One region of the Chryseobacterium bernardetii genome, then DNA from elsewhere that is predicted to be linked to it. Evidence: riboswitches for the same ligand, from Rfam matches in the RefSeq annotation. Region 1 holds a riboswitch; each other region holds the start of a gene.
The links. A riboswitch is a leader RNA that binds a small molecule or an ion and turns the genes downstream of it on or off. The one in region 1 is predicted to bind cobalamin.

Region 1 (4,346 bases):
TTCTTTATTTACAGATTTTGAATAGGTATATCCAGCATTGATCTTTAGACTATGTCTGCCAAAATTTTTATTCCAGGTAATATTGGATTCCAATCCATAAAATTCGGCTTTATAGGTATTAAAAGGAGCCCAATATCCGTAAGATGTAGGAAGCCAGCTAATATAATTTTTAATATCCATATAATATGGGCTGAGAATAATTTTAAAATCTCCAAAATTAAACTCGTGATCCATATCTATATTGGAAGAAGTTTCAGGCTGTAAATCCAAATTGCCTCCAGGTTTCCAATAAAGATCATTAAAAGTAGGATATCTGAAGTTTTTTGAAAAACTGCCGCCTATATGATACCATTTCAAAACGTTCCATTTTCCTGAAAAAGAATACATAACCGGAGAAGAAATATCCTCTACAAAGTCTTTTTTTATTCCGGCTTCAAAGCGTAAATCTTTAAAAGCAAAATACCTTACCATTCCGGCTAAAGAAACTACATTCCGGCTAATATTACCTATATCATAACCTTCAGCTTTATTAACTTGAAACTCTCCGATTGCATTAATATTAATCTTCGGAGTTATGAAATAATTAAAGTCGTTTTTAAATATATAATTCTTTCCCTCAGCCCCAGTTGATTTAAGCAAATAGATATCTGGAAAATACTGGTAATTATCTTCAGTATAAGCAGCCTTTAAACTATTTGAAAAATTAGTTTTATTAATATCCCACGAAATCAGGCTTCGCAAAGTATTAGCTTTATACTTTGTTCTGTTACCATTTTCCTCGTAAATTATATAATGCTGTGAAGCATCAAATATCTGGCTTTGCCACGAAATAGTCTGAGCATCAGTAATTTTATAAGCTGCACCAATATTAAAGGTTGTATTATAGTATCTTCCATTGATATTTTTAAATGGAGTTGTACCCACTACAAATTCCGGCACCTCATAATCATTTGCACTTACAGCATAATTTGCAGAAGTCTTAAAGCTAAATTTTTCATTACTGTAAGAACTTTTAACAAAATTATTATAAGTACCAAAAGAAGCTGCTTCTGAAAATAGAGATCCGTGAAACCCTTTATTAAAATCAAGGATATTGTTCAGGTGAATACTGCCACCAATAGCACCTGAGCCATAAGTAACACTTCCCCCGCCTGCTTTTACTCCAATCTGGTCATATCCGAATAAGGCAATATTGTTGATATCTCCTTGACCCAAAAAATTGGAGTTAATATTAATTCCGTTCCAGACAAAAGCAGTCTGATTAGCTGAAGTTCCTCTAAATGATGGTGAAGAAACAGCACCACGTCCGTTTTCTTTAATATAAATGGAAGATTGAAACCTCAACAGCTCTGAAAGATTACTGGAGTTCTTTTCAACATCTTCAGTATTAATGATTTTCACAGGATGAAACTGTTTCACTTTGTTCATCTGGCTGTCGAAAATATAAATAGTATCAACAGCTTTCTCCTGTGCGGAAAGAAAGCAGCCATAAGATGACAAAAACAGTACTAGAAATCTTTTTATATTCATATCATTCTACTTTTCCTCCGAAAGCAATATGTTTTTTGATTATTATTCTGGCAGGTCTCCTGACTTTCGCTTTCTGTGCCTTCCCGTTTATACAGTGGCTGTGTACAGAAACTTTTATTGCGATTTACAGTTGCGGGGACAGTTTGGGAGTTTCACCCAATTCCCTTTTCATTCCAATATACTGGAAACCAAAATTTTTGCAAAGATAGTTTTTTAAATGTATTAGGCAAAAAATGAATTTTATGACTCAAAAAACCAAACCAGACCCTACTGGAAAATAGTTTCACAACCCTCATTACTTTGGTAAAATAAAAAACATTCCGGGAAGGAATGTTTTTTCTATATATGTTATTCAGCTTATTTACCCATAACTTCAGTAATTGGATTTCCAACATTTCCGCTTGGAAACTGGATTTTCAGTAATGAAGAAACCGTAGGCGCAATATCTGTCATGTGATAAGGCTTATTGCTTTCTCCCTGCTGAACTCCCCACCCCATAAAGATTAATGGGATATGTGAGTCATAAGAATTCCAAACACTGTGTGTAGTTCCTGTTTTAGAATATGGCGGCAGCATAGAATCATGAGATATCAATTGAATATCTCCGCTTCTCTGTCTGTTGATTCCGTTAATAATTCTTTGTTTAATTGGCTCAGGAATACTTGATTCAGCAACTTTATCTACAGAAACCGCATATAAAACAGTAGGATCTTTTTCCAGTTCTTTAACAGCAAAGTTTCTTACATCATCCAATTCAAGTTTACTGTCGGCCAACACTTTTCTGTCGAAATAAATCTGATAGTTATCAATCGCGTTGATTAATTTATCAGCCCCGAATTTATCTTTCAGTTTTTGATTAAGATTCTTTTCAGCATCTTCTCCAAAGAAACCTGTCGGAATTTTGTGCTCTTTTAAGAATCCTACAGAGTGTGCGCCACCGTGGTCTGCAGAAAGGAAAACGGTATACTCACCTTTACCAACCTTTGAATCCAGATAATTGAAAAATTGTGCTAAATCCTGATCTAATCTGATATAAACATCTTCTACTTCAATAGAGTTCGGGCCAAATTTATGCCCTGCATAATCCGTAGAAGCTAAATTGATTGCTAAAAAGTCTGTAATATTATCACCTCCCAATTTTTCTCCTTCCACAGAAGCTTCAGCCAACTTTAATGTGAGTGTATTTCCGAAAGGAGTATAGCGGATGTTGTCTTTTTTTGTCTGATAATCTTTTGCAAGATCATTGTAAGGGAATGTAGGTGTTTTGGCGCTTCCTAATAATCCTTCCCAAGGAGAATTGTCTGGTGCACTTTCTGTATATTGGCTGATCGGAAGTAAAGTATTCCAGCCGTTAGCAACCAGTTTTTCCGGTAAATTCTGAGAATTGAATGATTTTACCCATTGAGGAAGACCATTCATATACCATGTACTTGTGATAAAGTTTCCTGTACTGTCATCAAACCAGAAAGCTCCGTTTGGCGTATGGCCTGCAGGAAGAATAGAAGCTCTGTCTTTTAAAGAAACCCCGATTACTTTCCCCTGGAAATTTGTTGCCAGTCTCAATTCGTCCGTTACCGTTGTAGACCAAAGGTTTTTCGGAGAGTGGCTTCCCGTTTTTGTATTGGTTGTTCCTACTGGTTGAACACTGTCATCAGCAGTACAATATACGCCTTTACCTGTTTCTTTATCTGTCCAGTCGTTTCCGGCAATCCCGTGAATGGCAGGTACCGATCCTGTATAAATACAAGTATGCCCCAAAGCAGTAATGGTAGGAACATAAGGAATATGTACATTATTTAAAGAATATCCTGTATTCAAAAGTCTTTTGAAACCGTCATTTCCATATTTGTTGTAAAAACGGTATAAATAATCCCAACGCATCTGGTCTACTACCAGACCTACAACCAATTTAGGTCTTTCTAATTGAGAATTTCTGTTCTTCTGCGCATTGATTGTAACTACGGACAAAAAAGTAGCTGCCGCAATTGAAATGTTCCTAAGCATCCAAGTAAAATTTTATTGCTCACAAATTTAGGGGTTTTGAATGTTTTAGAACATGAATTTTTATTTAAATTTGATCTTTATTCAACTCTCAACATAATTCACCATGATTTTAGGAGTCTACTGGTACTTTAAATTTCCTGAAAATTTATATCATTTCAAGTTTTTTAAATTTTTCGAAGGATATGGCGGACATGCAGATAATGAAGCTGAACTGGTTGCAAGAGTTCAGGTTGGCAATACAGAAAATTTTATTGCAAAACTGGAAGAGCTGAAATCCCGGTTTAAAGAAGCATTTTTGTTTCTTAATATCAATGAGAATCAACTCATCATTAATATTGGAGGACATACCCTTTTTGATTTTTATTTTCAGTTTGCTCTTGAAATAGAAGAATTATTGATTCGTGAAAATGCCATCATATTAGATTCAGATGTGCCATTTAAGTCATTTTCTACTAAAATTTATCATCCTGAAAGAGAAAATTTCGGAAATATTGAACACCGCTTTCTACAGATTATAGGGTCAGATTTTAAAAAAAATAATGCTGAAAACCTTTCCATTAGAATCGACTGTAACCTGCCATTAGCAGATAAAAGATTCTTCATTAATGCTTTAAGCTCTATCTGCCGGGAAGAAAATATCAATGTATTCTATTATATAGATCATGATTTCAGCCACCATTGTAATCTCATGCTTTTCTTCACGAACGGCCGTCAGAAAAAAGATTCAATTCAAACAGTCAATATCAATTCATTTGGAAGCAAAATAAGGCTACTTACACAAAAATATCCGGTCCATTTCGGTCACCTGGAGG
Region 2 (4,346 bases), 160 kb from region 1:
TCCATTTCTGTATTTTTGGTCAAAATTTACGAATCACAGCTATGACCAAAAATTTTTCTGTCCTTTGGATCTTTTATAAAAAACTGATTATTCCTGCAGCCTTCTTTATTTTGCTGCTCATTTTTTTATTCTCGCTCAACATTCAAACTTTTGGGTTAAGCATTCTTTTAATTTTTCCCCTTCTTCATTACTTTGTCTATGAATTAAGATTTAAAAATGAATATCATTTCTATGCTAATTTTGGATTTTCAAGATTATTTCTTTGGGGAATCACCCTATCTTTAAGTCTACTTATAGAGATTATTACACAGTTCTTATGAAAATGCTCCATATTGACAGTATTACAAAATCTTTTGATGGCAGGCCTATTTTACAAGATATTTATCTGGGCTGTAAAACTGGTCAGATTATAGGATTATTGGGAAGAAACGGTTCCGGAAAGTCTACTTTACTCCGGATTATTTTCGGTACCATTAGTAGTGATACCCAGTTTATAAAATGTAATGATAAAGTTTTAAGAAATCTGTCTGACAGAAGGAATAAAATTTCTTATTTGCCTCAAAATTCCTTTTTACCTAAAAATGAGAAAATCAAGAAACTGATTCCGCTTTTCTGCAATAAGGAAAATACAGACTTACTGTATTCTTCAAGTCTTATCAAGCCTTTTCTGCATGAGAAACCTAAAAACCTTTCCTTAGGCGAACTTAGAATAATTGAAGCGCTTCTTATCATTCATTCTGATTCTGACTTTATTTTATTAGATGAGCCTTTTCATAGTCTTTCACCTAAAATATCCGAAGAGTTAAAAAAACTGATCCGCTTACAAATGATAAACAAGGGTATTATTATTTCAGATCATAATTACCTGGATATTTTTGATATTTCAAATGATATATACCTTCTTTCCAACGGATATTTAAAGCCAATACAAGATTTAAAAGAACTACAACGGTATAATTATCTTCCGAAAAGCATTTAATTTATATATTTGGGAATTAAAAATCTGTTATAATGATTTCAATAAACAAAGCATTTTACTTATCTGCATTCAGTATTTTTTCTTTAGCTTACGTTAAAGGTCAGAATAAAGTTCCTTTTGGTGTTGTAAAAGCTGAAGAAGGGTATGCTAATGTACGTGTACATAAGGATAATTACAGAAAAATTGTTGATAAGATCCGTATGCGTAAAGGAGATGTTTTTGTTTATGTAAAACCTGCTCCGGGAGAAACGGAATGGATCTGGATTAAATATCCTGAAAAGCAGGACGAAGACAAACCGTTTGTTCGATATGAAACCCTTGACAAGGAAGGGATGGTAAATAAGGAACGTATTGCCTTTATAGATCAGCTTCCAGCTTATACCCCTTCCAAATCTAAAAACGGAAGATCTCTTATTTTCACAGATAATTCCGATCCGAAAATTCCTACAGCCCAAAGGAGTAAAGTTGTTATTGATATTTATCCGTCCAATGCCGGCTATCGCAAAAAAGAAAAAGATGCCGAAGGAAAACTTCTTACTATAGATAAAGTAAAGCCCTGGGGAATTGGCAATGATCTTCCTGAAGGAATGACGGAAATTAAATCCATAAGACTTCAACAGCCAGGAAGAGGTTCTGTTTTTGTAAGAGAAGCCATCAAAAATATGTTCCAGCCTACAATGGATTTCAACAATGTGGGGGTAACTTCCCTGGATAACGACAATATCTTTCTTTATATGATCAATGGTTCCGGAGAAAACAGATATACAACGCTGTGGACCATCAAAAAGGGAAGAGTAATCAGCCAGATTATTTATCATAATCCGGAATAAATTCATTATTTTTGCACCGAAAAGTTTTAACGCTTATTCATCACAGAAACCGGTTCTGCATAACCGCAGATTAAAAGGGAACCGTGTGAAAATCACGGACTGTCGCGCAACTGTAAGTAACTAAAGTCTTTATCAAAAGATCCACTGTGCGAGGCATGGGAAGGAGATAAATGATGTTACAAGTCAGGAGACCTGCCGATTTCTTAAACAAGAAACTTTCGCGATTTGAAGTTTTATTGATCTGATGGATTGTTTCAGGGATTTCCAAAGTTCCTGTTATTATTCTGTTGTTTTGATACCATTTCATTTCGCTTTAATTAATAATGAAATATGACTACAGAAGAAAGAATTGAAGCTGCCGAAACCAGAATCTTTAAAGCGGTTTTTCCTAACACAACCAATCATTACGACACCCTTTTCGGGGGTACTGCCATGCAGCTGATGGATGAAGTAGCCTTCATTGCAGCTACCCGTTTCGCAAGAAAGAGAGTGGTAACAGTAAGCAGTGACAAGATCGATTTTAAAAAGCCTATTCCTGCCGGAACTATCGTAGAACTGATCGGAAAAGTTTCATACGTTGGAAAAACCAGTATGAAAGTAAGCGTTGAGATCTATACTGAACAGATGTATTCTTACGAAAGAGAAAAAGCAATTGTGGGTGATTTTACTTTTGTAGCAATTGATGAATTTAAGAAACCAATCCAAATACTATAAATAGAAGAATTTAGGGCGGCCAAAGGCCGCCCGAAACTTTTTATAAATTTTTATTTTAAGACTTTCTCTGTCTCAAGGCTTCTGTTCAAAAGCAGTTCAAAAGCCTCGCCCATTTCATCTGAAGCTCTGGTAATGGCCGTTTCAAGCATATTTCTGATCTGTTTTTCAGTAACCCCGGCTTCTGTCCAGCTTTTCCCCGAAGTATGTGAATTCAGAATGAAAGGCATGATCCTGTCAATAGAACATGCAAAAATAGCATCTGGTGTAGCTTCTTCCTCAAATTCAAGCCATAAGTTAAAAAATTCCGTACGCAGAGGCTCATCCAGGATTCCGAAGATCTTCTGTGCAGAGAGCTTTTCTCTTTCAAACTTCCCTACCATAGCTGCTTCATCGAAAAGAAAGGTGTCTCCTGCTTCAATTTCTACAAGATCATGAATGGAAAGCATTCTGATCACTCTCAACAAATCGATATCTGCACGGTTTTTTGCATAAGGATAAAGAATCTGTGCTAAAATAATAATCTGCCAAGAATGCTCCGCTGTATTTTCTCTTCGGGAATCATCTGCATTGTAATTTCTTCTCTGTACGTTTTTCAGGGCATCTACTGCCAGGATAAAATCAATCTCTTTTTGAATCTTCATCTTACTTTTCTCTGTTATATTGATCTGCCGGATACACCTTGGTTCTGGTAATCCATTTATTATTTTTCTTTTCTTTTGTGGTAACTTTTACATACCCCTCTTCGCTGCTGTCCTCTTCTTTTTCAAGCACTTTACTAAGTCCTTTATTTGGAACCACCTCATATTCTGTTGTAAAAAGATTGCAACATCCTGATTTTCCGAAAGCAATAAGACGTTTACGAACCGGATCTGTTTCAAAAAAATCAAAATTATCTGATCCCAGCTCTGTAAGTTCTTTACTTTTTACAAAAGCCATTCTTGTACTATTGAATACATATACATCATAAGATGCTGAACTATAATTTCCCATATTTCCGTTTCTTATAGCGAGGTCTTCGGTTCCGTCAAAATTAAAGTCATCAAAAATAAGAGGGCTCTGTTCCTTTGTTAGCGGTATTATTTTCCCACGCTCCAGTTTCTGCCCTTCCCCAAGATGGAGTACCAAATTATCTGATGTAAAAGTCTGTACTTTGGTGTTATTGCTGTTAAATAATTCAACAGTTCCTTTATCCATACATTTCCCATCGAAACAATTGTCTATATGGATAATGGCATCATAATTTTTCGAAGCGTCCTTAATCTCAAACTTATATTGCCCGAAACACAATGGACCTAATAGTATAAAGGCGGATAAACTCCTGTAATAATTCAAAATATTCATGTTCATAGTAATATTGGATTCAAATGTTTTATAAAAACTTTCAAACAAAAATACGAATCATAACCCCGATTTCAAAACTCAAATGTTTTTAGACAAATAGATAAGTGATAATGATGATTGATTAAACACCATTAAATCATAGCAAACAACAACATTCTATTACAGGATAACTTTGATCTTAACCAGCCAGAATGATTTCATTTTTCCAAAATTTATTAATTTTTTAGCCTTTTCTAAAGATTTCTTCCTCTAAAATAAAAATCTTCAAAAGATTATTAAAAATTTATTACACTGATTATCAAATTATTAACAAATTTATTTTCAAAATTTCACTACTTTGTATTGCATAATACCATTTTAATTACATATCTTTGTAATGTAAAATTAGAATAGGCTCAACTAGCTAGGGGCATTTTTCTAAAAATATAACCTTAATTAACAAAACTTATCAAAGATGAATACTGAAAATACCAAAGCGCAAA
Region 3 (4,346 bases), 1.1 Mb from region 1:
GTGAATCAGCATAACGGACGTTTAGAAATGGTACAGCAGAAGCTGAAATTCTTAAATGGAACCACAGGTCTTGATGTTCAGTATAGAGACATGACCGGAAATGGGAAGCAGAGATATTTGCCTGATAATATAAGTCGTGAAATCGGCATATTTACAATGCAGCATCTTGACTTCAACAGCTTTCAACTGGATCTGGGTTATAGAAATGACCATGTTCAACGCAGAGCAGATGCAGATAAAAAATTTGTTAGAAGCCGTGGGCTTTCAGGAGGAAAACTCAGCGATAGAGATTTTACACTTCACCAGCTGCATACTTCAGCTCAATGGAACATCTTTAAAAAAGCTTATCTAAAAGCCCAGTATAATTATTCCGAAAGAGCTCCTGAAGTGAATGAACTTTACGCAGGAAATAATCATTTTGTTATTCTGACAGAAGAAAACGGAGATGACAAACTGGATAAAGAAACAGCAAAAACAATAGAACTGGGGGCAGGAATTAATCTGAAGAATATTCGTGTATCTGCCAATTGGTATCATACTTTCTATAAAAATTATATTTATCTGGCCCACACCGGAATTTCCCGCGAAGTTTTCCTTGTCAAAGAATGGCGTGCCGATGATACTGAAATCAATGGAATTGAAGCTGAAGCTACTTACAAAATTGATTTTAATAAAATGGGAAAGTGGGAAATAGGAGCGTATTATGATCTGGTACGAAATATCAGTGTTGCCGATAGTTCAATAAGAAAATGGAGCGATGGTGATTATATGCCCAATATGCCTACCAGCCGCTTTGGTTTCAATCTGGAAGGAAATGTACAGAATTTCAGTATCAATATTGCTTTGGATCATTATTTAAAACAAAAATACTTAGGAAAGAATATTAATCCTGAACTTCCAATGTTTGCATTTTCATTGCTTAATGTGCGCATTTCTTATAAAGACGATAGCTTAGGAATAGGAAATCTGGAATATTATATCACGGGAAATAATCTGTTGAATTCTGAAGCAAGACTTCAAAACTCACAGCTAAAGTTTCTAAGTCCGTTACCAGGTATTAATATCTCAGCCGGAATAAAAATAACAATATAATCTGTATTTTGGGGCAGAACACATGAAACATGATTATTTTTAAACTGTGAATGCCCCAATTTTAACAGCTCCCTTTTTATAAAGTTAACCCATGGTTATTCTTTACTTCAGCCATTACAAATGTACTGTGGGTACTTCCAATAGAATCTACAGAGCCTAGTTTATTAAAAACAAAATCCTGATAGTGTTTCATATCCCGGACCTGAACTTTCAGGAGAAAATCAAAATCGCCGGAAATATTATAGCATTCTGCCACTTCCGGAATTTCCATAATTTCTTTTACAAAATCATATCCCACAGACCGGTCATGGATCTTTAATTTGATCTGGCAAAACACCGTAAATCCCCGGTTTAGCTTTTCAGCATCCAGTACAGCTGCATATCTTTTCACAAAACCTTCCTGCTCTAGCCGCTTTACTCTTTCAAAAACGGGAGAAGGCGACAGGTTAATCTCCTTAGCAAGTTCTTTAACGGTTAATTTGGCATTGTTCTGAAGCAGTTTCAGTAGTTTTATATCCTTATCATCAAGTTGTTCCACAGAATATTATTCTTTTACAATTTATAATCTTTCAAATTTACAGAATTATATTCTTTAAAAAGATACTTTAAAAGCTAAATTAACTAAATAAAATATATTTAATTAATAATATATTCTGTTTTAATAATTTTACACAAAATTAAAATCTGTTACTCTTTGTATTGATAACAGATATGTTCTTTACCATCTTCATCAAACAGGAAAGGTTTTACTGAAGGTAGATTAATAGGGAATCGTGTGAGAATCACGAGCTGTCGCGCAACTGTAAGTAACACACCAAAGGCTTCCGTCCTTGTATATCCACTGCCAAAAGCGGGAAGGATGACGGAACTGTTACAAGCCAGGAGACCTGCCTTTACTGAATTGACAATGCTTTCGCGGTCTGAAGCTTTTGAGTCATACAGATGATATAGTACAGTGCATTTCTCTTTGGAGAATTGTACCTATTGCTTATATCATTGATTTCAAAAGAGTTTATTATCCGTACAGGCATTCGAAGCATTTCAAAGAGCATTGAAGATAAAGTGTAATCTAAAATTTGTAAAAATGCAAACTCACATTCTGGGCTATCCGCGTATTGGTAGCAAAAGAGAACTTAAGAAAGCCTGCGAACAGTATTGGTCAGGCAAAATTGTTTTGGAAGAACTTCTTACCGCAGGAAGAACAATCTGCAGCCAAAACTGGAACCTTCAGAAAGAAGCAGGAATTGATCTTATTCCATGCAATGATTTTTCTTACTATGATCAGGTGCTGGATATGAGCCTTGTGGTAGGCGCTATCCCTGCACGTTACCATGAAGTAGCACTTAAAAAGAACAATTCTGAACTGGATCTTTATTTTGCTATGGCAAGAGGCTATCAGAAAGACGGATTGGATATTACAGCCATGGAAATGACCAAGTGGTTTGATACCAATTACCATTATATTGTTCCTGAGTTTTTTAAAAATCAACAATTTAAATTAACTTCAGATAAAATATTCAATGAATTTGCAGGTGCTAAACAGGCAGGAATCAATGCAAAGCCTGTTATCATCGGCTTAGTGTCTTATTTGCTGCTAGGAAAGGAAAAAGAAGAAGGATTTGATAAACTGGATCTCGCTCATAATCTACTTTCTGTTTATATTGAAATAGTATCAAAGCTTCAGCTTCAGGGTGCTGAATGGATTCAGTTTGACGAACCATTCTTAGCATTGGATATCACTGAAAAGGCAAAAGAAACCTACACTTTTGTATATGCTGAACTCAGAAGGCTTTTTCCAAAGCTTAAGTTCATTGTAACTACTTATTTTGAAGGATTAAGGAATAATTTACCTCTTGCCGTTTCGCTTCCGGTGAATGTACTGCATATTGATCTGGTAAGATGCCCGGAACAGCTGGAGGATGTTCTCCACGGTATCCCTGAAAGCCTTAGCTTATCTCTTGGAGTAGTAGACGGAAGAAACATCTGGAAGAATAATTATGAAAAATCTCTTTCACTGATAGCCAAAGCAGCCGGAAAACTGGGACCTGAAAGAGTCTTCATTGCACCATCCTGTTCTCTGCTGCATTCACCATGTGATTTAGACTTTGAAACGGCCCTTGAACCCGAAATAAAGAACTGGCTGGCTTTTGCCAAACAAAAGGTAAAAGAAGTAGCAGTCCTTAAAGAATTGGCTTCCGGAACAACAGACAATAACATTCTGCAGGACTTTGAAGCTAATAAAAAAGCAGTTTCACACAGAAAAACTTCACCACTTATCCATAATAAGGAAGTAAAGCTAAGAGCTGAATCCGTTACAGAAAAGGATTCGCAAAGAAAAAATGCTTTTAACATCCGTAAAGAACAACAGCAAAAAGCGCTACAGCTTCCATTATTTCCTACAACCACTATAGGATCATTTCCACAAACTGCCGAAGTAAGAAGCTGGAGGGCTAAATTTAAAAAAGGTGAATTAACGGCAGAACAGTATGATGCTTTATTAAAAGAGGAAACCAGAAGAACGATCCGCTGGCAGGAAAACATAGGAATTGATGTTCTTGTTCACGGAGAGTATGAGCGTAATGATATGGTGGAGTATTTCGGAGAACAGCTGAAAGGTTTTATTTTCACCAGAAACGGATGGGTACAGAGCTACGGTAGCCGTTGCGTAAAACCTCCCATCATATTTGGAGATGTTTCCCGTCCGGAGCCTATGACGGTTTACTGGTCTCAATATGCTCAATCTCAAACAGACCAATGGGTAAAAGGAATGTTAACAGGACCTGTTACTATTTTACAATGGTCGTTTGTACGTGATGATCAGCCGCGTTCTGAAACCTGTAAACAGATTGCCCTGGCCATTCGTGATGAAGTTCAGGATCTTGAAAAGGCGGGAATCCGAATTATTCAGATTGACGAACCTGCCATCCGTGAAGGGCTTCCATTGAGAAAAACCGACTGGCAGAATTATCTGAAATGGGCTGTAGAAGCTTTTAAAATATCAGCCAGTGGAGTAGAAGACACTACCCAAATCCATACCCATATGTGCTATTCAGAATTTAACGATATCATTAAGAATATTGCTGATATGGATGCTGACGTGATAACGATAGAATGCTCAAGGTCGCAAATGGAACTTTTACAGGCTTTTGCAGACTTCAGATATCCTAATGAAATTGGCCCTGGTGTTTATGATATACATTCACCCAGAGTTCCATCCAAGGAAGAAATGACAGCATTACTGATGAAAGCCCAAC

Region 2: another riboswitch for cobalamin. It lies ahead of EG339_RS22685 (acyl-CoA thioesterase); the one in region 1 lies ahead of EG339_RS23340 (TonB-dependent receptor plug domain-containing protein).
Region 3: another riboswitch for cobalamin. It lies ahead of metE (5-methyltetrahydropteroyltriglutamate--homocysteine S-methyltransferase); the one in region 1 lies ahead of EG339_RS23340 (TonB-dependent receptor plug domain-containing protein).

Annotation. Positions count from the first base shown of each region.
Region 1 covers NZ_CP033932.1:5,149,341-5,153,686, forward strand. Annotated here, with positions in the region: gene EG339_RS23340 (TonB-dependent receptor plug domain-containing protein) at 1-1,530, opposite strand, end outside; cobalamin riboswitch at 1,563-1,738, opposite strand; gene pafA (alkaline phosphatase PafA) at 1,888-3,534, opposite strand; gene EG339_RS23350 (hypothetical protein) at 3,638-4,346, shown strand, end outside.
Region 2 covers NZ_CP033932.1:4,989,477-4,993,822, forward strand. Annotated here, with positions in the region: gene EG339_RS22675 (ATP-binding cassette domain-containing protein) at 317-979, shown strand; gene EG339_RS22680 (hypothetical protein) at 1,012-1,809, shown strand; cobalamin riboswitch at 1,843-2,023, shown strand; gene EG339_RS22685 (acyl-CoA thioesterase) at 2,140-2,523, shown strand; gene EG339_RS22690 (HD domain-containing protein) at 2,574-3,164, opposite strand; gene EG339_RS22695 (XAC2610-related protein) at 3,166-3,870, opposite strand; gene EG339_RS22700 (PadR family transcriptional regulator) at 4,319-4,346, shown strand, end outside.
Region 3 covers NZ_CP033932.1:4,031,058-4,035,403, forward strand. Annotated here, with positions in the region: gene EG339_RS18290 (TonB-dependent receptor) at 1-1,092, shown strand, start outside; gene EG339_RS18295 (Lrp/AsnC family transcriptional regulator) at 1,169-1,630, opposite strand; cobalamin riboswitch at 1,817-2,001, shown strand; gene metE (5-methyltetrahydropteroyltriglutamate--homocysteine S-methyltransferase) at 2,177-4,346, shown strand, end outside.